DNA from 4 places in the Arthrobacter sp. BC5 genome. Region 3 is predicted to be linked to each of the others. Evidence: riboswitches for the same ligand, from Rfam matches in the RefSeq annotation. Region 3 holds a riboswitch; each other region holds the start of a gene.
The links. Region 3 has a riboswitch for S-adenosylmethionine ahead of AC1MFI_RS02095 (LLM class flavin-dependent oxidoreductase). Riboswitches for the same ligand answer to the same signal wherever they lie in the genome.
Positions count from the first base shown of each region.

Region 1: another riboswitch for S-adenosylmethionine. It lies ahead of AC1MFI_RS06385 (MetQ/NlpA family ABC transporter substrate-binding protein); the one in region 3 lies ahead of AC1MFI_RS02095 (LLM class flavin-dependent oxidoreductase).
Region 2: another riboswitch for S-adenosylmethionine. It lies ahead of AC1MFI_RS13245 (ABC transporter substrate-binding protein); the one in region 3 lies ahead of AC1MFI_RS02095 (LLM class flavin-dependent oxidoreductase).
Region 4: another riboswitch for S-adenosylmethionine. It lies ahead of AC1MFI_RS09860 (methylenetetrahydrofolate reductase); the one in region 3 lies ahead of AC1MFI_RS02095 (LLM class flavin-dependent oxidoreductase).

Region 1 covers NZ_CM155273.1:1,403,628-1,409,024, reverse strand. Annotated here, with positions in the region: gene AC1MFI_RS06400 (NADP-dependent oxidoreductase) at 1-635, shown strand, start outside; gene AC1MFI_RS06395 (methionine ABC transporter permease) at 1,122-1,781, opposite strand; gene AC1MFI_RS06390 (methionine ABC transporter ATP-binding protein) at 1,781-2,809, opposite strand; gene AC1MFI_RS06385 (MetQ/NlpA family ABC transporter substrate-binding protein) at 2,900-3,799, opposite strand; SAM riboswitch class IV at 3,850-3,965, opposite strand; gene AC1MFI_RS06380 (zinc-dependent alcohol dehydrogenase family protein) at 4,796-5,397, shown strand, end outside.
Region 2 covers NZ_CM155273.1:2,831,135-2,836,531, reverse strand. Annotated here, with positions in the region: gene AC1MFI_RS13260 (DUF4383 domain-containing protein) at 1-463, shown strand, start outside; gene AC1MFI_RS13255 (MFS transporter) at 602-1,768, opposite strand; gene AC1MFI_RS13250 (DUF1349 domain-containing protein) at 2,100-2,693, opposite strand; SAM riboswitch class IV at 2,834-2,961, shown strand; gene AC1MFI_RS13245 (ABC transporter substrate-binding protein) at 3,102-4,763, shown strand; gene AC1MFI_RS13240 (ABC transporter permease) at 4,764-5,397, shown strand, end outside.
Region 3 covers NZ_CM155273.1:495,736-501,132, reverse strand. Annotated here, with positions in the region: gene AC1MFI_RS02120 (alpha/beta fold hydrolase) at 1-798, opposite strand, end outside; gene AC1MFI_RS02115 (TetR/AcrR family transcriptional regulator) at 894-1,472, shown strand; gene AC1MFI_RS02110 (GNAT family N-acetyltransferase) at 1,469-1,780, opposite strand; gene AC1MFI_RS02105 (SpoIIAA family protein) at 1,842-2,222, opposite strand; gene AC1MFI_RS02100 (SDR family NAD(P)-dependent oxidoreductase) at 2,360-3,118, shown strand; SAM riboswitch class IV at 3,210-3,323, shown strand; gene AC1MFI_RS02095 (LLM class flavin-dependent oxidoreductase) at 3,358-4,743, shown strand; gene AC1MFI_RS02090 (methionine ABC transporter ATP-binding protein) at 4,823-5,397, shown strand, end outside.
Region 4 covers NZ_CM155273.1:2,111,279-2,116,675, reverse strand. Annotated here, with positions in the region: gene metE (5-methyltetrahydropteroyltriglutamate--homocysteine S-methyltransferase) at 1-2,325, opposite strand, end outside; gene AC1MFI_RS09860 (methylenetetrahydrofolate reductase) at 2,378-3,289, opposite strand; SAM riboswitch class I at 3,301-3,407, opposite strand; gene AC1MFI_RS09855 (PIN domain-containing protein) at 3,515-3,958, opposite strand; gene AC1MFI_RS09850 (hypothetical protein) at 3,962-4,135, opposite strand; SAM riboswitch class IV at 4,164-4,292, opposite strand; gene AC1MFI_RS09845 (phosphotransferase family protein) at 4,357-5,397, opposite strand, start outside.

The DNA of each region.
Region 1 (5,397 bases), 910 kb from region 3:
ACCCCGAATACCTCATCGCACCCGACGACTCGATCGCGCGCATCCCGGCCAACACGACGCTCGAGGAAGCCGCCACTCTTCCGATGAATGGCCTGACGTCTGTGCAGATCCTCGAGCTCGCCGCGCTGCAGCCCGGGCAGGTCATCGCTGTGACCGGTGCGGCCGGAACGCTGGGCAACTACACCATTCAGCTCACGAAGCAGCTGTGCCTGGTGGTGGTGGCTGATGCAGCACCGAAGGACCGCGACCTGGTTCAAGGCCTCGGAGCCGACCACGTCCTCGACCGCGGCGACGGACTCGCAGATCGCATCCGGGAAATCTTCCCGGATGGTGTCCACGCCGTCGCCGACACAGCACTGCTGCACAACGACGTCGTGCCGGTCGTGCGCGACGGAGGCGTCTTCGTCTCGGTACGGGGCTGGAAGGGAGAACCGACCAGAGACATCCGTTTCGAAGCGGTATGGGTGTTCGACGAGTATCGCTCCGCCGCGAAGCTCGACGGACTGCGGCAAGCTGTGGAGGAAGGCACCCTGACGCTACGCGTGGCCGACACGCTGCCCACGGAGGAAGCACTCGAAGCGCACCGTCGCCTAGAAGCCGGAGGCGTCCGCGGTCGCTTGGTGCTGACTTTCTGAACCGGCTGAGACAGCCGCTCGGACTGCCGCGGCACTCTCGATGCTCACGCAGTGGTCGTGATCAATCACGACCACTGCGTGAGCATGCCACCAATCATCGGACCCTGGAATAGTCGTCTTTCTGATGGGGCATTGCCCGCGCGAGGACTACGGCATTGCCGCATCAGAGTGCGTGAACCCGGTTCGGGGCGGAGGTGATGCCCCGGAGAGCATCGCGGGTGCTTGTTGTCCGTTCGTCTTCTCCGGCTTCCATCCAGTTGGTGATGGACGCCGTACTCAAAGCCACCGCACACGAGTCAGGTAGTAGGGAACACGACGTCTGGCCGGATTTACACCGTGGGGTCTGCTGCACGATGGGGTAACAGGTGCTAGTCACGCCGCCACCAAGTTCACACGCCCCCGCGTAGGCACGCGACTCCCTTCAGCCCCTTGAGGATCACCTCGATCAGTGACACTGGCTGCACCGGTTGCATAGCTGAGGTTGGGTCAGCGCCGGAGGACTTTCCTCGCGAGGACGTTGCCGAGGAGCTGCACTGCTTGTACGAGTAGGACGATGACGAGGACGGCGGCCCAGGTGACGACAGGATTGAACTGGCGGTATCCGTATTGGATGGCGAAGTTTCCGAGTCCTCCACCGCCGACGGACCCGGCAACTGCTGACATGTCGACGAGGGCCACGAAGATGAACGTGTACCCCAAGATCAGTGGACCGAGGGCTTCGGGGATGAGAATGGTGAGGATGATGCGCAGTCTTCCGGCTCCGACGGAGCGTGCTGCCTCGATAACGCCAGGTTGGACGGTCAGCAGGTTTTGCTCCACGATGCGGCTGATGCCGAACGTTGCGGCCAGGGACAGCGTGAAGATGATGGCGCTGTTGCCGATACCGGTTCCTGTTACCGCCCTGGCGAGGGGCTGGGCTGCGGCGAGGAAGATGATGAATGGGATGGGTCGGAAGATGTTGACGATGACGTTCAGTGTTCCGAAGACGGCGCGGTTGCCGAGGATGCTGCCTGCCCGGGTGGTGTAGAGGCCGATGCCCAGGAGGAGCCCGCCGATGCCACCGAAGAGCAGGCTGAAACCGACGATGTAGAGGGTCTCGTAGGTTGCTTCCCAGAGTTGCGGGGTGAGGGGTAGGAGGTCTTCCATCAGGCGAGCTCTCTTACATTGATTCGGCTTACCATGTGCTGCAGAGTCGCGTCGATGGCGTCGTCCTGTCCGTTGAGGGCGAGGGTGAGGTGCCCGAAGGCGCGTCCACGGATGTCGTTGATACCGCCATATACGAGTTCGAATTCGATTCCGGCGGCTGCCAGTTCGAGGAACACGGATGCTTGGGAGGGGTCCCCGTCGCGGAAGGAGAAGGTGACGATGCGTCCTTCGTGTCGTTCGCGGAGTGCTGCCAGCTCGTCCGGTGCCGGGATGCCGCGGATCACGGTGGACACGAAACGTTGGGACGAGGCTTCGCGTGGGTTGGAAAAGACGTCGAACACGTCTCCCTGTTCGACGATTCGGCCGCGGTCCATGACGGCCACCTTGGTCGCCAGAGTTTGAATGACGTCCATCTCGTGGGTGATGATCACGATGGTGATACCCAGTTCCTCGTTCACGCGGCGCAACAGGCGTAGGACCTCATGCGTGGTCTCCGGGTCCAGTGCGGAGGTTGCCTCGTCGGCCAGGAGGATTTTCGGGGATGTAGCCAGGGCCCGTGCGATACCGACGCGCTGCTTCTGGCCTCCTGAGAGCTGTTCGGGATAGTTCGAGGCCTTGTCGCTGAGCCCGACGAAATCCAACAGTTCCGTAACCCGCTCCTGGATTTCGGTGCGTGTCCTGCCGGCGACGCGGAGAGGGTAGGCGATGTTGTTCCATACAGTTTTGGCGCTGAATAGGTTGAACTGCTGAAAGATCATGCCTATATCGAGGCGGAGGGTGCGCAGTTGCCGGTCGGGAACACCTGTTACGTGTTGGCCGTCCACCACAATCTCACCGGAAGTCGCTTTCTCCAGTGCGTTGATCAGGCGCACCAGGGTGCTCTTGCCGGCGCCGGAGTACCCGATGATGCCGTAGATCTCGCCGGCCTCGATGTCGAGGCTGACATTGTCGATGGCGTTAACGGGGGCCTCACCGCGGCGCCCCGGAGGGAAGCTCTTGGTGACGTTGCGCAAGGAGATGAGAGGCATGGGGTCCTAGGTGGGAGGTTGTGCGGCCGACCCGACGACGTCGGATGGTCCTGACATGTCCACGGGCCGGCCACACGGTGTCAGAGGTGATCAGCCCTGGGCCCGGGTATCTTCCTCGACCTTCTCCAGCGAGCTCTTCAACTCCTCCGTAGGTACTTTGAGGAACTCGGCCGTTCCACCGGACGTCTCCTGCACGGCACCGGTGACTTCTTGCGTGTCCTGGTAGATACTGACCAGCTTCTGGTACGTCTCGTTGTTCTCCTCACCGGCACGTGAGGCGAATACGTTGACGTAGGCGGCTGCGGCCGGGTCAGCGGGATCGTCCTTGGCCAGGGCATCCTCGAAGCTCAGACCCGCGTCCTCGACGAAATCGTTGTTGATGATGGCTGCGGCAACATCCGGCAGAGATGTCGGGGTCAAGGAGGCATCCAGGGTGGTAACCGTGACTTTCGACGCTCCTTCGTCGATGTCGTCGATGGTGGAGAAGGCGCTGCCACCGTCCTCAAGAGTGACTAGCCCGGCGGACTGCAGGACAAGCAGCCCGCGAGCAAGATTGCTCTCGTCATTGGGTACGGCCACCGTGGCACCCTCGGGGATGTCTTCGACCGATTCGTACTGTGTGGAGTAGAGACCCAGCGGGTAGATCGCCGTCGAACCGACCGGGGTGAGCTCCTCGCCGCTCGAGACGTTGTATCGGGCGAGGTACACGAGGTGCTGGAACTGGTTCAGATCCAGCTCGCTCTCGCTGAGGGCCGGGTTGGGTTGCGTGTACTCCGCGAAGTCGATGACTTCCAAGTCAATTCCCTCCTCTGCAGCCGCATCCGTGAAGATCGCCCACTCGGGGTCACTCGCTCCGACCACACCGAGGCGTACCTTCTCGTTCTCTCCGCCAGCACCCTCCTCGGTGCTGGCGCCGGAGGAGCCGCACGCGACAGTCAGGGCGAGGAACGGGGCAAGAGCGACGGCCAGGAACTTACGGGAGGAGGTCATAATTCTTCCTTCAAGAAAAAATGCCAGGCGGACAGCCCGGCACATCGGAGAGTCCATACTTGCCGTCCAGGACATGACCCGGCGGCCGAATCTTCACCTGGAGCACCCCACTACGGGAGAGGGTTGCTGCCCAGCCGGCCAGGGCCATCGACTGGAACTCTTGATTCTGTGATGACGATAAATGACCCCTCAGCTGAGAACCAAAAAGTCACGTCCACGAACGTCATAAAGGGTCCGAACGTTTCGGCGAGCCCGCCCGGAAGCCCTCAGCCGTCGATTCGCCTCCTGCTGAATGGGCCGGTGACTCGGTCGGCGATTCTGTAGGTGCGCGGGTCCGCTCGGCCTGAGGCTGCGCGCCCGTTGGCCCGTTCGAACCGGACCCCGCTGTTCCCGCCAGCACCACCGCTCCGTTGCCGGCAACGCTGATCGGTGACACCTCCGCCACAAACCGTTCCGGCCGCTGCTCTGCGTCCGGAGGACCACCGGAACTCTTACCGGAACTCCCGCCCGTTCGCCCGGACGGGCCGGACGCGTTCGAACCACCGAGTCCACCGGTGCTTCCGGCGCCCGGTCTTCCTCCTGTACCACCGCTACTGCCGGAGCTTGCAACGCCTGCGGCTTCACGACCGCCAGTGCCGCCGGTCAGTACCGGTGCGCTGCAAGAGCTATCGATCGCCCCCGGTCGCAGCGGTAGCTGAGGCATCCGTGGCCGCGGTTGTCGCAGCGGTTCCGGTTGCCGCTGCAGTGCCTCCGCCGTTGGTCACAGCAGGCACTGCGGATAATGGCGAGACCGGTGATAGGACCGCTCCCGCCGAGTCCGGGGTCCGCCCGGCGCGGACAGGGAAGAACCACCCCCGGAGTGCAGGGCTCGTGAAGCGTACGATGGGGGCTCTACACAGGGGAGTTCCCATGGCCCTCGAGGACGGTGCACAGATCCACGATCCGGCACGGCCTCGGACGGGCAACCCCGATCCGGCCCGGAAGGGCGGGTAGGCCATGCGGGCCTGGTGGATCGACTGCGACGCCCGGCATGCCCGCGACGCCGGGCCGGTGACCGGCGTCGGCGCCCCGCCGCTGGTGTTCGGCACCCGGCCCGACCCCGTCCCCGGTCCGGGCGAGCTCCTGGTGCGGGTCAGGGCCTGCGGGGTGTGCCGGACCGACCTGCACCTGGTCGAGGGCGATCTGCCCGCGAAGCACGCGCGAACGGTGCCGGGACACGAGATCATCGGTGACGTGGTGGAGACCGGGCCCGGTTGCCGGCTCTTCCGCCTCGGCGACAGGGTGGGAATCGCGTGGCTCCGCTCGACGTGCGGCACCTGCCGCTTCTGTGTCCGCGGCGACGAGAACCTGTGCCTGTCTCCGCGGTTCACGGGCTGGGACGACGACGGCGGCTATGCCGAGCTCGTCACCGTCCCGGAGGCCTTCGCGTATGCCGTGCCGCCGGAATTCTCCGACGAGGAAGCCGCACCGCTGCTCTGCGCCGGGATCATCGGGTACCGGGCGCTGCGCCGCTCCGGGGTACGGCCGGGCGGCCGGCTCGGCATCTACGGGTTCGGAGCGTCCGCCCACCTCGCCGCGCAGGTCGCGATGTTCGAGGG
Region 2 (5,397 bases), 1.4 Mb from region 3:
GTCCTCCTCCGCCCTTCACCACAACAGCTCACACACACGTTCCTGGGCCTCAGCATCCACGCTCGCCCTCGTCGCAGGCGGGCTGACGCTCCTGATCGGGGCACTCAGCCTCATCCCCGGGATCACCACGGACTACAGCACCCTGGCGTTCGCCGCCAACTCGTCCGCGCTGTTCCTCGGCATCTTCCAGACCAGCGTCCTCCTCAGCATCGTCTACGCCCTCGTGGGTGCAACAGGACTGCTCCTGTCCCGGCTGCCGATCGAAGCACGCTCCTACCTCGTCGGCGCAGGCGCGTTCTTCCTCGTCCTCTGGATCTACGGCCTCTTCGCGAATGCCGAGATGGTCGCCAACATCTTCTCCACCAATGCGGCCACCAGCTGGGCACACCTGGTGCTCGGCGTCGCGCTCGCAGCCGCCGGCGCCTTCGCCGCAGCGGACGACGAGGAGGTGAGGCACACGTAGGTCCTCACCTCACCTGCCCCACGGCACCTTGCAGAAGTCCCCGCCGGACCCACCTCGGCCGGGACTTCTGTTCCGGCTGCCGAGGTGGCGTCTTCGGGGAGCAGGTGCGCACTGCGACCACGGGCAGGGCGCCTGGAACTAAGGCCCGGTTCTGTCGGCGGTCGCCGCTGACGATCGGTGCAGCATCAGCGCGATACCGCTGAGCAGTGACACCGCGGCTGTCAGGACCAGGAGGGGCCCGAGGCCCAGTCCGGGGATCACGGCGCCGGCAAGGGCCGGCGCCGCGACCGAACTGACGGCTCCGACGACCAGGCAACCCGTGAATGCCGCGCCTGCCCGGCCGGGCACCAGCTCGGCTGTCCAGACGGCAAGCACCGCCGATCCTGCCATGTATCCCGCACCGAAGATACAGGCCGAAGCCGCCGTCGCGGCGAGGGAGTCGCTCCCCAGGCCGAGGAGCGCCATCGCTGCACCGACCGTGACGAGGCACAGCGCGGCGACGCGCGATGCGCCCACCCGTCGTGTCGCGGCCCCGGTCGCCACTCCCACCATGCCGGTCAACCCGATGGCCGCGTAGAGTGCCGGGACGGCTGCCGCCGGGAGGGGGCCGCTGCCCACGATGTCCGCAGCGTAGGTGAAGTAGATGACGACGACAGCGAAGTAGATCACGGAGTAGGCGGCCGGGACTCCCAGCGCTTTCGCCAGTGAGGAGGCACCACGCGGTCCGTCCCGGCGCGGATCAGGACGGGTCGGCGACACGAGGCGGAGGTTCACGATCGCGGCGGACACCGCGGCAAGGGCGATACCGGCCCACACCAGGCGCCATGAGCCCAGTGCTGCGAGGACGGCCAGGCCACCCAGGAGGACCAGTCCACCGCTGGTGCCGGTCGTGATGACAGCCAGCGTCCGTGACCGGCGTCCCGGGGGCACAGCACGGGTCACGATGTCGGAGTAGGGCGCCCAGACCCAGCCTCCCGCGCTGCCGGCCAGGACGACGCCGACCGCGAGGAGCCATGGGGACTGCGCAAGTGTCACGAGCACCGCTCCCAGGACACCGCATGCTCCACCCACAGTTGTCGGAGCGCGCGAACCGCGGCGAGCAGCCAGCGGCCCGGCGAGCAGCAGACCGGCCAGGTAGCCTGCGAACGTCGCACTGGCGATGAGGCCGAGCACCAGTTCGGAGAGCCCCAGGTCCTGCCGGATGCCGGGCAGCGTCAGACCGTAGGCGTAGCGGGCCATCCCGAAGGCGACCCCGACCACCGCCGCTCCGGCCAGGCCTATCCGGCCGCCCGCCGAGAGCTTCATGGAAAACCACCTCGTCCTGCCTCGTTCGTCCGAGCGACTGCCCGCCTCACCCGCCCCGCGTCCCGACGCGCTCGGCCCGGGCGCACACAGGGCACCGGCGTGCGGCGGCGGGCGCGCGGAGAACCGCTCATACCCTCCGCCCTAGCCTACGGGCCACCCCGACAGCCCCTCCAGGCCCAGGGATGACACCGGACGCCCCCGGCGAACGACGACTATGCTCGCGCCATGGAGCAGCAACTGCACTTCATCACCGTCGCCACCCTGGACCCGGACCTCGGCCGGTCCTTCTACCACGGGCTGGGCTGGCCCCCGGTACGGCGGCAGTGGCTCCCTACCTGTGCAGCGCGGCGTCGGCTTCCCCCTGTGCCCAGCCGGTGAAGGTCACCGTCAGGCCCGCTCGTGTGGGTGAGCAGCAATAGGGACCCGCCGAGACCTCCAGGTCGGGTTCGAGAGGCACGACGCGGACGAGGCGGAATGCCTCCCCCGACCTGCGAGCGCGGATCGTGACGGCGTCGCCGCTCCTGCTCATGCGTACCGTCACCTCATGCCCACCCCACTCGGGCACCGGGGCGACCGACCAGTCGGACACGGGATCCGTCACCACGGCACCCACCTGGGAGACGCCGTCGGACACCTCCACTCCGGCCTTGATCCAGTGCTCCGCACTGCCGTGCAGATAGACGCCGGCCTGATCGAACTGCTCCCGGTAGTCGAGCAGGAACGAGACCTCGAGAGCGGTGTCCTGAGGGAAGGGTGCCAGCAGGGCGTGAGCGCTGGCATGGACGAAGCCGTACGACGTCCTCCGCCAGGCGTCGCTCCCCTCCACGGCCGTCACGAGCAGGCGACCGCCGTCCACCGCGGCGTCTGCCGGCGGGTTGAGCCACGAGCCGGTGGTCCAGGGCGAAGCCGCACGGGGAGAGATCATCGAATGCCTTTCTGGGCTGGATGCGTGGACCCCCATCCGCGATCCGGACTGTGGCGGCCCGATGGGGAGAATTCGCAATACCCGGTCATATTACTTCTTATTGGCGCGACTGCCGGATTGCCTGCCTATAGTGAATTCAGCTTCAAGAGATGCGGCCGCCAAGCTCCGACTAGGCCGTGCACCAACCCCATGTTCCTGGGTGGTTCGGATGACGAAGCGGCCTCCGCCTTGGCACTTCGTGCTGGTCCGGCGCGGGCAAGAGCACTCCGAAAGGCACTCCCCGTGAGCTGTAGCACCCTCCCCCTCCCCTAGCAGAGCCTGCGCGTCCAGCGCATCCTGTTGTTCTCTGTCCCCTTTTCCGGTGAATTCTGCTGTGCGCGGCGCCGGACCCCTTCCAAGGAATTCTCCATGAATGCATCCGTAATTCGTCCTGCCCGAAATCACCGCCGATTCCGCGACCTCACCGCGTTATCGGCCGTCGCCCTGGTGTCCCTTGTCAGCGGCTGCGCCGGTCCGGCCGCTTCCTCCTCGGTGACCGGTGACGAGCCGGTGGACGGCGGCATCCTGAACGTGTCGATCTCGGCCGAACCCGGCTGCCTCGACGGCCACGGGATCTCGGCCACGCAGCAGCAGTTCCTCGGCCGGCTGATCTACGACAACATCGTGACGCTCGACGAGAACGGGGAGATCGCTCCCTACCTCGCCGACTCCTGGGACATCTCGGAGGACGGCAAGACCTACACGTTCCACCTCAAGGAGGGAGTGACCTTCAGCGACGGCTCGCCCTGGAACGCCGAGGTGCTGGGCCAGAACCTGGAGCACATGCGGGATCCGGCCACGAAGTCCCCCCTCGCGGCTGCGTACATCGCCCCGTACGTGGACGGCGCCGTCATCGACGAGTACACCTTCGAAGCCCACCTCGCCTATCCCTACACTCCGTTCCTCTACACCCTGGCGCAGTCGTGGCTCGGCATGAACTCGGGCAAGGCGATCACCGAAGCCCCCGAGACGCTCTGCCAGGAGCCGATCGGCACGGGGCCGTTCACGGTCGCGGACTACAAGCCCGGCCAGAGCATCAGCTACACCAAGCGCGCCGGCTACGACTGGGCGCCTGAGTGGCTCGAGGGCGACGGCGAGGCCCACCTCGACGGCGTGGAGGTCACCCTCGTCAGCGAGCCGGTGATCCGGCACCAGTCGCTCGTCTCGGGCCAGTACGACCTCACCGAGAACCTCGCACCGCAGAACGCGGCCGCCGTCCAGGCCGATCCGAACTTCACCTACGAGAACCTGCCGCGTACGGGCAGCCCGTATGTCCTGAGCTTCAATCTCAACCGCGCGCCCTTCGACGATCTGGCGGTCCGCCAGGCATTCGCCGCGTCCGTCGACACGGAGGCCGTCACCGACAGCCTCGGCTTCGACACCTACACCCCGATCGACAGCTTCCTGTCGAAGGAGAGCAAGTACTACGACCCGTCGACCGAAGGAACGCTCACCCACGATCCCGAGCGGGCGAACAAGCTGCTGGACGACGCCGGCTGGTCCACGCGTGACAGCGAGGGGTTCCGCACCAAGGACGGTCAGCGGCTCGTGGTCGAGGTGCCGGCGGTGGAGAGCTCGACCCCGAGCCCCCTGCTGGTCCAGCTGCAGGGCGAAGCCCGGAAGGCGGGCTTCGACCTCCAGATCATCCAGCTCCCACAGGCGCAGCTCTCCGAGCGGCGCTACGCCGGCGACTACGACGCGCTGGCGGGCGTATGGCACACGAACACGACCGACGTCCTCTTCATCCGATACCACTCCTCGGAGATCACCGGAGAGCGCATCGGGCAGAACTCGTCCTACGTCAACGACCCGGCCCTCGACGAACTGCTCCTCACGGCCCGTGAAGCCGGCGACGGCCCCGAGGCGGCCGAGGCGTACTCCAAGGCCCAGCACCGCCTCCTCGAGATCGTTCCGGGCGTCCCCCTCTACGAGAACCCGAGCCAGTTCGCCTACGCCAACGCCGTCCAGGACGTCGCGGTGGACACCTCCCACCCCGTGCCCGTGCTGACCTACGCCTGGAAGGCGGAGTAGGTGGCGGTCCTCCGGCGCATCGTCACACGCCTGGCCGTCGGGATCGGAGTCCTCTGGGGCGCTGCCACGCTGACCTTCCTCGCGGTCTACCTGATCCCGGGTGACACCGCCCTCCTGATCCTCGGCGGTCCCGACGCGCGGCCCACCGCCGAGACCCTGGCGCAGGTCCGCGTCGACTACCTGCTCGACCAGCCGTTCATCGTCCAGTACGGCAGCTATCTCGGGAACCTGCTGCAGGGGGACCTGGGGCAGTCCTACCGCCTGCGCCTCCCGGTGACGGACGCCATCGGCCAGCAGATCGGTGCGACGGCGGCGCTCGCAGGCGCCGCCGTCGGAATCGCCCTGCCCCTGACCCTCGCGGTCGCCGTCCTCTCTGCGCAGCGGGCGAACTGGATCCGGTCGACCGTCTCCGGTATCGAGGTGGTGTTCGCGGCGACGCCGACCTTCATCATCGGCTTCGCCCTGCTGATCGTCTTCTCCTTCACCCTCCGATGGTTCCCCATCGGCGGCAACCAGGGCACGGCGGCCCTGGTCCTCCCGGCACTCACGCTCGCCCTCGCGATCTTCGGGACCCTGTCCCAGGTCCTGCGGAACGAACTCGAGGACGTGCTGGAGCAGCCGTTCGTCCTCACGG
Region 3 (5,397 bases):
CTCGGCGCCGTGCGTCCAGAGCATGCCATGCGGTGCGTCGTCGATCTCCACGTACTCCGCGGAGGGCAGGCGCTTGGCGAACTCCCGGCCGGTGGAGTCGATCGGGAGGATGCGGTCGTCGGTCCCGTGGACGATCAGGGCCGGGACGGTCACCTTCTCGACGTCGGAGCGGAAGTCGGTCAGCCAGGAGTCGACGACGGCGAAGGATGCGTACCAGGAGGAGCCGGCGGCGACGTTCCAGGCGTTGCGCAGTGCTTCCTCGCTGAGGCGGTTGCCGAGGAAGTTGTCGGTGTTGAAGAAGTCGTCGTAGAAGTTCGTGAACCAGGCGTAGCGGTCCTCGATGGCGGCACTGCGGATGCCGTCGAACACCGTCGAGGGGACGCCGACGGGGTTGTCGTCGGTCTGCAGGAGGAACGGTTCCAGGGAGGCGAGGAAGGCGGCCTTCGCCACGCGCGCCTCGCCGTACGTGCCGATGTAGCGGCCCACTTCGCCGGTGCCCATGGAGAATCCGACGAGGACGACGTCGGTGAGGTCGAGGGTCTCGAGGACGGTGCTGAGGTCGGCGGCGAAGGTGTCGTAGTCGTAGCCGGTGGTGGGCTTGCCGGACTTGCCGAAGCCGCGGCGGTCGTAGGTGATGACGCGGTAGCCGGCGTTCAGGAGGGCGTTGGTCTGCTTCTCCCAGGAACCGCCGTCGAGGGGGTAGCCGTGGATCAGGACGACGGGCTGGCCCGTGCCGTGATCCTCGTAGTAGAGCTCGATGTCCGTGGTGTTCTCCGTGCCTACCTTGATGAAACCCATGACCATGTCCTTTTCCCTAGCGGAGAGAACGGTCGTTCTCTCTCGGTTCCCACAGCGTATAGAACGATCGTTCTCGATTCAAGTAGTATGGGTGGATGAGTTTTTCCGAGACCCGCACCCGCATCGTCGAGACCGCTGACGAGCTGTACAACGCGAAGGGTATCCAGGTTGTCGGCATGGACGAGCTGCGCGCCGCAGCGGGCGTCTCGCTCAAGAAGCTCTACCAGGAGTTCCCCTCGAAGAGCAGCATCGTGATGGCAGTCCTCGAACGGCGGCATGCCTCGTGGGAGGAGGGCCTCGAGGCAAGGGTCCGGCAGGCCGGGACGCCGCGGGACCGGCTCCTGGCCATCTTCGACTTCCTCGCCCAGTGGTTCGGCGAGGATTCCTTCCGCGGGTGCGGGTTCATCAACAGCTTCGCGGAGCTCGGCGCCGTCAGCCACGAGGTGGCGGACTACGCGCGGGAGCACAAGGCGTCCTTCCAGGAGTACGTCGGGCAGCTCGCGGAGGACGCCGGCGCTCCGGCCTACCTCGCACCGCAGCTCTCGATCCTCGCGGAGGGCGCGCAGACGACGGCGGCGATCGCGGGGACATCCGAGGCGGCAGGGCAGGCTCGGCGTGCCGCCGAGGTGCTGATCGATGCGGCACTGGGCGGGCGGGCCCGCGCCGCAGCCTAGCCCACGAGGTCCTGGTACTCGGGGTGGTCCTCGATGAACGCCGCCACGAACTCGCACTGCGGCACCACTGTGAGGTGCTGTCCGCGGGCGTCGTCGAGCGCATGCCGGATCAGGGTGCTGCCCACACCGTGGCCCTCGACCTCCTCGTCCACCACGGTGTGCGTGAAGACGATCGTGTCGCCCGAGCGCTCGTAGGCCGCGATGCCGGCCTCGTCGCCGTCGAGCGTTGCGACGTAGCGGCTCCTCGCCTCGTTGTTGCTGACCTGGACTCCGGCGTTCCCGGTGCTCTCCATGTTCTGGGTGCTCATGCTGTCACTGTGGCACCCGGTGCGAGGAGGGTCAACGCCGGTCTCGCACCTGCGCACAGCCTCAGTCGTGCTGCGGTGCGGGCTGTGCGCTCTGCTCGGCCGTGCTCTTGTCCGACAGCCAGGCGAGCGCCTCGGCCTCCGAGGTGAAGTAGCGGGTCGCGGTGGGGGACCGGTGGGAGAAGCCGGACATCACCTCGTCGACGGCGTCCTCACCCACGAGCGCGACCTTGGAGAAAGCGCGGTAGGCGGCCATGCCCACGCGTGCCTCGGGCGTGACGCCGGCGATGCCGTGCATGTGGACCAGGAGCGGCAGTGGCGCGGGACCGTGGAACTCGGCCAGGGCGCGGGCGGCGGCGACCCCGTTCGCACGGGTGATCTCGACGCCCCTCCTCCACGTGAGCCTCAGGATCCCCTTGTCGAAGTCCGTGGTGAATGGGTCCATCAGAGTCCTTTACCGGAAGGGCATGGCCATGGGCAGTGGCTTGACAGCCTAGCAAGGCGGTCTCCCAGAATTCACGTGTATTCCACCCCCAGCACACGTGGTCCGCCGCGGTCATCGAGGATGTAGCGTCATGGTCCATGACACTGAGCATCCTGGTGACAGGGGCGAGCCGAGGGATCGGTGCCGCCATAGCCCACCACCTCGCCGGGCGGGGGCACCGCATCGGCGTTCACGCCGGCCGTGACGCTGCGGCGGCCGAGACGGTCCGAGCCGGCCTTCCCGGCGCCGGCCACACCGTCGTCGTGGGGGATGTCGGCGACGCCGGGGAGTGCCGGCGCGTCGTCGATGAGGCTGTGCAGGAGCTCGGGGGCGTCGACGTGCTGATCAACAACGCCGGTATCTTCGAAGCCCACCCCGTTGCGACGACCAGCTTCGACGACTGGCAGCACGCCTGGCGGCGCACGCTCGACGTCAACCTGTTCGGCCCGGCCAACCTGGCCTGGCTCGTGGCCCGCCATCTCCTCGACCGCCCGTCAGGGCCCGACGGCGGGCGCCTCGTCAGCGTGGGATCACGCGGCGCCTATCGCGGCGAGCCGCTCACTCCCGCGTATGGCGCCAGCAAGGCCGCGCTGCACTCCATGACCCAGTCGCTCGCCGTCGCGCTCGCGCCACACGGCATCCTCGCGGCCGCCGTCGCGCCCGGCTTCGTGGAGACGGACATGGGCAAGCCCGTGCTGGAGGGTCCGGGAGGGGATGCCGTCCGGTCGCAGAGTCCCTTCAACCGCGTGGCGACACCGGAGGAGGTTGCGCAGACGGTTGCCTGGCTCGCCACGGAGGCCCCGCTCTGGGTCAGTGGCACCGTGGTCGACGTGAACGGGGCGTCCTACCTGCGGTAGGGCGTCTCCGCCGGAGGCAGCATGCCTTCGTGACGCTCTGTGACAGGAGCGTGTGGACGTCGGCGCGCGAATGCCCCTACGCTCGAACCAGAATCAAGAGTTCCAACGCAAAACCCTGGTTTGTTGGACGGCAACCCTCTCGCTGTAGTGGGGTGCCCCAGGTGAGGATTCGGCCCGGCATACACCGTTCGGGCAAGTATGGCGCTTCCCCTGGCAGTGCCCCGACATGAGGATTCCCCGTGCCTGCACCCCGCCATATCCGCTTCAACGCCTTCGACATGAACTGCGTGGGCCACCAGTCGCCCGGACTGTGGCGCCACCCGGAGGACCAGTCCTGGCGCTACAAGGACCTGCGCTACTGGGCCGACCTCGCGAAGACCCTGGAGAAGGGACTCTTCGACGGCATCTTCATCGCCGACGTTCTCGGCACGTACGACGTCTACGGCGGCTCCAACGAGGCCACCCTGCGCCAGGGCACGCAGACGCCGGTCAATGATCCCCTCCTGCTCGTCTCCGCCATGGCCCTCGTCACGGAGCACCTCGGCTTCGGCGTCACCGCCGGCACCGCCTACGAGCACCCGTACCCCTTCGCGCGCAGGCTCTCCACGTTGGATCACCTCACCAACGGCAGGGTCGGCTGGAACGTCGTCACCGGTTACCTGCCCTCCGCTGCCCGCAACATGGGCAACCAGGACCAGCTCGAGCACGACGAGCGCTACAACCACGCTGACGAGTACCTCGAGGTCCTCTACAAGCTGCTCGAGGGATCCTGGGAGGACGACGCCGTCGTGCGCGACCGTGAGACCGGCGTGTTCACCGATCCCGCCAAGGTCCACGAGATCAACCACGACGGCGAGTACTTCACCGTCCCGGGCATCCACCTCAGCGAGCCCTCCCCGCAGCGCACACCGGTGATCTACCAGGCCGGCGCCTCGCCTCGCGGCATCCGCTTCGCCGCGGGCAACGCCGAGGCGGTCTTCGTCGGCGCGCCCACCAAGTCGATCCTCAAGGACGTGGTCACGAAGATCCGAGACGCCGTCGAGGCCGAGGGACGCGACCGCTACTCCGTGCGGATCTACACCATGCTGACGGTCATCACGGACGAGACGGAGGAGAAGGCGCAGGCCAAGCACGCCGACTACCAGCAGTACGTCAGCTACGAGGGAGCGCTCGTGCTGCTGTCCGGCTGGCTGGGGATCGACCTCAGCGTCTACGACCCCGACGAGCCCATCGGCAACGTGAGGTCGAACGCCATCCAGTCCGCCGTCGCGAACTTCCAGAAAGTGAACGACGACGGCGCTCCCTGGACCGTGCGCGACATCGCGGAGTGGGCGGGTATCGGCGGCCTCGGCCCGCGGGTCGTCGGGTCAGGGGCGCAGGTCGCGGATGAACTCCAGGCGTGGGTCGAGGAGACGGACGTGGACGGGTTCAACCTCGCCTACGCCATCACGCCCGGGTCCTTCGAGGACGTCGTCCGCTACGTGGTTCCGGAACTGCAGAAGCGCGGCGCCTATCCCACCGAGTACGTCGAGGGGACCCTGCGCAACAAGCTGTTCGGCAAGGGCGACCGCCTGCCCGAGGAGCACCGGGGCGCGGGCTACCGGCTCCAGCACGTGCGCCCCTGAACCTCCTTTCGCCCTTCCACCGCCGGACGCGCGCGTCCGGTCCTGCACCGTCCCTGCTTCCGCCTGCCCAAGGAACGACATGATCTCGTTACGCCACCTCACGAAGACCTATGGCCGCGGCGACACCGCCGTGACCGTGCTCGACGACCTCGACTTCGAGGTGCCCACGGGCTCCATCGCCGCGGTCGTCGGCCCCAGCGGTGCCGGCAAGAGCACCCTGGCCCAGTGCATCAACCTGCTCGAGCGCCCCACCTCGGGGTCCGTCGTCGTCAACGGGGAGGAGCTGTCCGGGCTGCCCGAGAAGCGCCTCCGTGAGGCCCGCCGGCGGATCGGGACCGTGTTCCAGTCCTCGAGCCTGCTCAGCCGCCGGACGGCCGCGGAGAACATCGCGCTGCCGCTCGAGTACCTCGGTGTGACTCCTGGGGAGGCGCGTGCCCGGGTCGCGGAACTCCTCGACCGCGTGGGCCTCGCCGACAAGGCCGGCCACTACCCGTTCCAGCTCTCCGGCGGCCAGGCACAGCGAGTGGGCATCGCACGGGCCCTCGCGCTGCGGCCGTCCATCCTCCTGGCCGACGAGGCGACGTCCGGGCTCGACCCCGACACCACGCACTCCGTCGTCGGCCTCATCCGCCAACTGCGCAGCGACCTCGACCT
Region 4 (5,397 bases), 1.6 Mb from region 3:
GGCCGCCTTCGCTGCGGTGACGAGGTTCCGCAGCGAGAGGACGGTCTCGTCGTAGCCTCGGGTCTTCAGGCCGCAGTCCGGGTTGATCCACAGCTGCTGCGCCGGAAGGGCGGCCAGCGCCGTCTCGATGAGGCCGGAGATCTCCGGCTCGGAGGGTACGCGGGGCGAGTGGATGTCGTAGACCCCCGGGCCGATCCCGCGGGAGTACCCGAAGCCGGCCAGGTCCGCGACCACCTCGAGGCGGGAGCGCGCTGCCTCGATGCTGGTGACGTCGGCATCCAGTCCATCGATCGCGGCGATGACCTCCCCGAATTCGGAATAGCACAGGTGCGTGTGGATCTGGGTGTGGTCGGCGGCACCGGCCGTCGCCAGCCGGAATGCGCGGACGGACCAGTCCAGGTACGCCGGGTGATCAGCAGAGCGCAGCGGCAGCAGTTCGCGCAGGGCCGGTTCGTCCACCTGCACTAGCGCGATGCCGGCCGCCTCCAGGTCCGCGATCTCGTCCCGCAGGGCGAGCGCCACCTGATTGGCCGTCTCGCCCAGCGGCTGGTCGTCGCGCACGAAGGACCAGGCCAGGATGGTGACCGGGCCGGTGAGCATGCCCTTGAGCGGCCGCTCGGTCAGCGATTGGGCGAAGCCGATCCACGGAACCGTGAACGCGTGCGGGCGCGTGACGTCGCCCCACAGGATGGACGGGCGGGTGCAGCGCGAGCCGTAGGACTGCACCCAGCCCTGCTCCGTCGCCGCGAAGCCGTCGAGGTTCTCCGCGAAGTACTGGACCATGTCGTTGCGCTCCGGCTCGCCATGCACCAGTACGTCCAGCCCGAGTCCCTCCTGCAACCGCACCACACGGGTGATCTCCTCCCGCAGGAACTGTTCGTACTCCGCCTGCGAGATGCTGCCGCTGCGGGCCGCAGCACGGGCAGCACGGACCTCGCCTGTCTGCGGGAAGGAACCGATGGTGGTGGTCGGCAGCAGGGGCAGTCCCAGCCTCTCCTGCTGCAGGTCCGCCCGGTGTGCGGCGGGGCCGCGGGTGAACGCCTCCTCCGTCAGTCCGTTCGTGCGCGCGCGCACCCGCTCCACGACGACGCCGTCGAACAGCGCGCGCTCGCGCAGCACCGCGTCCGCAGCCCGGAGCTCATCGGTGACGGCCGTGGGGCCCTCGGCGAGTCCGCGCGCCAGGACCACCACCTCGCCGATCTTCTGGTCGGCGAACGCGAGCCAGGACGGCAGGTGTTCCGGCAGGGCGGACTCGGCCGCGACGTCGTGCGGCACGTGCAGCAGCGAGGTGGACGTCGCCGTGCTGACCGCTCGCGCGGTCTCCGACTGCAGCTCCTCCAGCACGGCCAGGGAAGACCGCAGATCGTTCCCCCATACGTTCCGCCCGTCCACGACGCCGGCCACGAGGCGCGTGTCGCCCAGTGCCTGCAGGGCCCCGACCGAGGGCCGGGTCCCCCGGACCAGGTCCGCGTGCACCGCTTCGACGCCCGCCGCGGCGAGCACTGCCAGCGACTGGCCCGGTTCCGCCGGATCACCGCCGGTACCGTAACCCGAGGTCACCAGGAGAGCCGGCCGGTCCGCGGCACCTGCCAGCTGCCGGTACACCCGGTCCACGAGCCCGCCGGGTGCTGCCAGCTCGCCGCCGCGGTCGCCCACGAGGCCCGGCTCGTCCAGCTGCACCCATGCGGCGCCCGCTTCCGCCAGTGCCGCGAGGATCCCCGCGTAGGCCGCCACGGCGTCGTCGATCCGGGACAGCGGGTCGAACCCGGCGGGCGCTTCCTCCTCGGCCTTGGCCAGCAGCAGGTAGGTCACGGGACCCACCAGCACCGGGCGCAGCACGGCGCCGCGGTCCTTCTGCCGGCGGACGATGGACGTCAGGCGGTGCGCCACCGCGGCGAACGTGGTCCCCGGGCCGATCTCGGGCACCAGGTAGTGGTAGTTCGTGTCGAACCACTTGGTCAGCTCCAGCGGCGCACGGTCGCCGTCTCCCCGGGCCAGCGCGAAGTAGGCGGCGGTGTCCACGGAACCGTCCTCACCCGCCAGATCCGCGAAGCGGGACGGCAGCGCGCCCAGGGCGGCCGTGGCGTCGAGGACCTGGTCGTAGAGGGCGAAATCCGCGGGGATGGAGGAATCTGCCTCCTTCAGGCCCAGCTCGGCGAGCCGTGCAACGGTGCGGTCCTGCAACTGCTCGGCCGCACGATCCAGCCCTGCCTCGTCCAGGCGGCCTGCCCAGTAGGCTTCCAGGGCCTTCTTCAGCTCCCGGTCCGGCCCCATGCGCGGGTAGCCGAGGATCGTGGCGGCGGGGAAGGTGTCGGCGGTGCTCATACGGTGCTCCTTGGAGATTGGTGTCGGGTTCGGATCTGGAGGCCCCGGGCGTTCAGGCCGGGACGGCGCCGGCGCGGCGAGCCGCCGGGAGATCGAGCTCTTCGACGACGTCGACGGACGCGCGGAAGTCGTTGAAGGTGTACAGGTGGAGGCCAGGGGCTCCTGCCTCGAAGGCCGCACGGGCCAGCACGGCCGCTGCCCGCACGCCGATCCGCCGTCGTTCGGCCTCACTCGACGCCGTTTCCAGGCGGTGCAGCAGCCCGGCGTCGGGACGTACGCCGGTCATGAGGGCCAGCCGCTCGAGCCGCCGGACACTGACGGCGGGCATCACGCCGGGGATGATCGGGATGGTCACGCCGGCCGTCCGGGCTGTACGGACCAGGCGCACGTACTCGGCGGGGTCGAAGTACACCTGCGTGATCGCGAAGTCGGCGCCGGAGCGCTGCTTCGAGATCAGCACCTCGACATCGTGCAGGAACGACGGCGACTCGGGGTGCCTGGTCGGGTAGGCCGCGACCCCCACCGCGAGCCGGCCGCCGGCGAGTGCGGCGCCGTGCCTGGCCTCGACCCCACGGATCAGTTCCACCAGATCCCGGGCGAAGGGCAGCTCGCCGCGGAACGCCTCTCGATCCGCCGGCAGGTCACCGCGCAGTGCCAGGATCCCCCTGACCCCGAGCCCGACGAACTGCCGCACCAGCAGGTCCAGGCCCTCCCGCGTCTCCCCCACGCAGCAGAGGTGGGCCACCGCTCGGAGCCGGGTGCTGGTGACCAGGTGCCCGATGAGCTCGACGGACGCCCGTCGTCGTGCCGGTGCGCCGCTGTAGGTCACCGAGACGTAGTCGGGTCGGGTGGCTCCGAGTTCGTCGATGGTCCGCAGTACGGCGTCGCCGGCCTCCGGGGTGGCCGGCGGGTACAGCTCGTAGGAGAGCGACGGCGGTACCGCTCCGTCTCCGGGACATGCCATTCGAACTCCAGTCTCCATCGGTTCTGGCATTAGCACCGGTTCCGCTGCCCCCGAGGGAACAACTGATGGGTTGCTGCGGCGTCAACAAGCCAGATCTCTCGGCCGCTCTTGATGGTTGGTGGGATCACTCTAAGCAGGGCGACCTGCGGGGCGGCACACCTGACGCAACATGTCGGCGTGTGACCTTGTGCGACACGGCTTCCGTCACATAGCGCGATCGCGACGTCATGGAACGGGCCCGGGGGGATCCAGGGGCTGCTCTCCGGCCGTCCAGGGGTTGATCGCCGGGACCGCCAGCCTCCGGTACGGTTCGACGTTCCCCGACACGACCGAGAGTCCCCTGTGGCGGGCCGTCGCCGCGATCAGGGAATCGGCGAGGGCCACGTCGGAAAGGTCCGCAAGGGCCGCCCAGGCCACGGCGACGGCGGCGTCGACGGACAGGATGTGGGACCCGAACCGTTCCGCGAGTTCGTGCAGCCAGGCTTCCAGGTCCGGGAAGTGCTCGTTCCGGCGGCCCAGCGAGGACAGCTCGCCGATGGTCAGCGCGGAGACGAAGATCCGGAAGTGACGGCGCCGGTGGAGGAAGCCGGTGACGGCTGGATGAGGGCTCGGGCTACGCAGCTCCGCGATGACGTCGGTGTCCAGGAGGAGGCCGCTCGGTGGTGCCATTCCTCAGCCACCCGCCGGTCGGGGGCCCGTCCTCACCGTGGAGCCGCCCCTGGACGTCGGCGCGAGGAGGAAGGCGACGAACGCCTCTCGCGGAGCGGTGAGCACCTCGTAGTCCTCGATGCTGAGGGCCACCATCGGAATCTCTGCGGCGGATGCGCCGGCGGGGAAGGGAGTCATGGGCGGACGGCGCAGGGCCGCGTCCTTTCGCGAGCTCTTGCCCGCACCAGATGCCCGAGGAAGGGGCGAATGCGGACCGCTTCGTCATCCGAACCACCCTGTGAGCGCGGGGTTGGTATGCGGCCCAGTCGGAGCTTGGCGGCCGCAGTTCTTGAAGCTGTTGGAAGTATAACCAGGCAGGGCCCGGCATCATCAACGCCCCGGTCACGGTGCCGTACGCGTCAGGAGCGTCGGCGCCCGGCGAGGGCGCGTGCCTCGGCGAGGAACTGCTCGGCGACCGCCAGCCGCGACAGCGCCTCCACCTCCCCGCCGTCGCCCCCTGTACGGCTCCGTGCTCCCGCGATGAGCGTGAGGCTCACGGCCGCGGCCCGGCTCCGGAGCGCGGCCGGGTCCACCTGCTCGTCGAACGTCCGCAGGAAGCGCGGGAGGGCCTGCGGCACGTGGGCGTACCCGACGTGGAGTCCCGGGAGGACGGCGACGTGGCCGAGGAAGCAGGCGAGGTCATCGACGAGATGCCCCGGTCCGAGTGCATCGACATCCAGCAGTCCGGACACGGCACCGTCCGTGATGAGGAGGTTTCCCTCGTAGAAGTCACCGTGGGCGGGCACGAGCGGTCCCGCGTCACTCGAGCGGACGGCCTCGTCGATGGCTGCGGCGAGACCTCGGATCCGGGCGGCTTCGGAGGGCAGAGCCGCCACCGCTCCTTCGCCGTAGTCCCTGACCCGGGCCGCCCAGGGCGGTCGTACGGGCAGGGCGAGAACCGCGGGCGGCAGGGAGGTGAGGACGTGCACCAGGGCCCCGGGGTCGACGTCGGCCGCGCCGTCCCGCATGAGGAGCTCGGCGAGGGGCGTGCCCGGAGCAGGGTGCATGGCCACCACGTCCTGCATCGGCTCGCCGGCGAGGACCGGAGCGGGCACGCCGGCGGCCCGGAGCATCCGGTGCCGTTCCGCGAGCGCTGCTGCGCCCTGGCGCCGCAGTACCTTCAGGTAGCGGCGCTCGTCCCCGTTCCGCGCCAGGACCACGGCCCGGCGCAGGGGGCGGTAGCTGCGGAGCTCGAGGAGGGTCTCGCGCGGCTCACACCCGGGGCCGAAGGCGAACGGGGTGCTGCGCTCCGGGTCGAGGGCCAGCGGGAGTCCCGGCAGGAGCGGATCGAGGGGATGCACCCACACCGAGAGCGCCACTGCGCCGCGGCGCTGGAAGACCGCGACGGCGTCCGACCCCTGCTGGATGACGCAGGAGGTGATACAGGCGTGCGTCGGGAC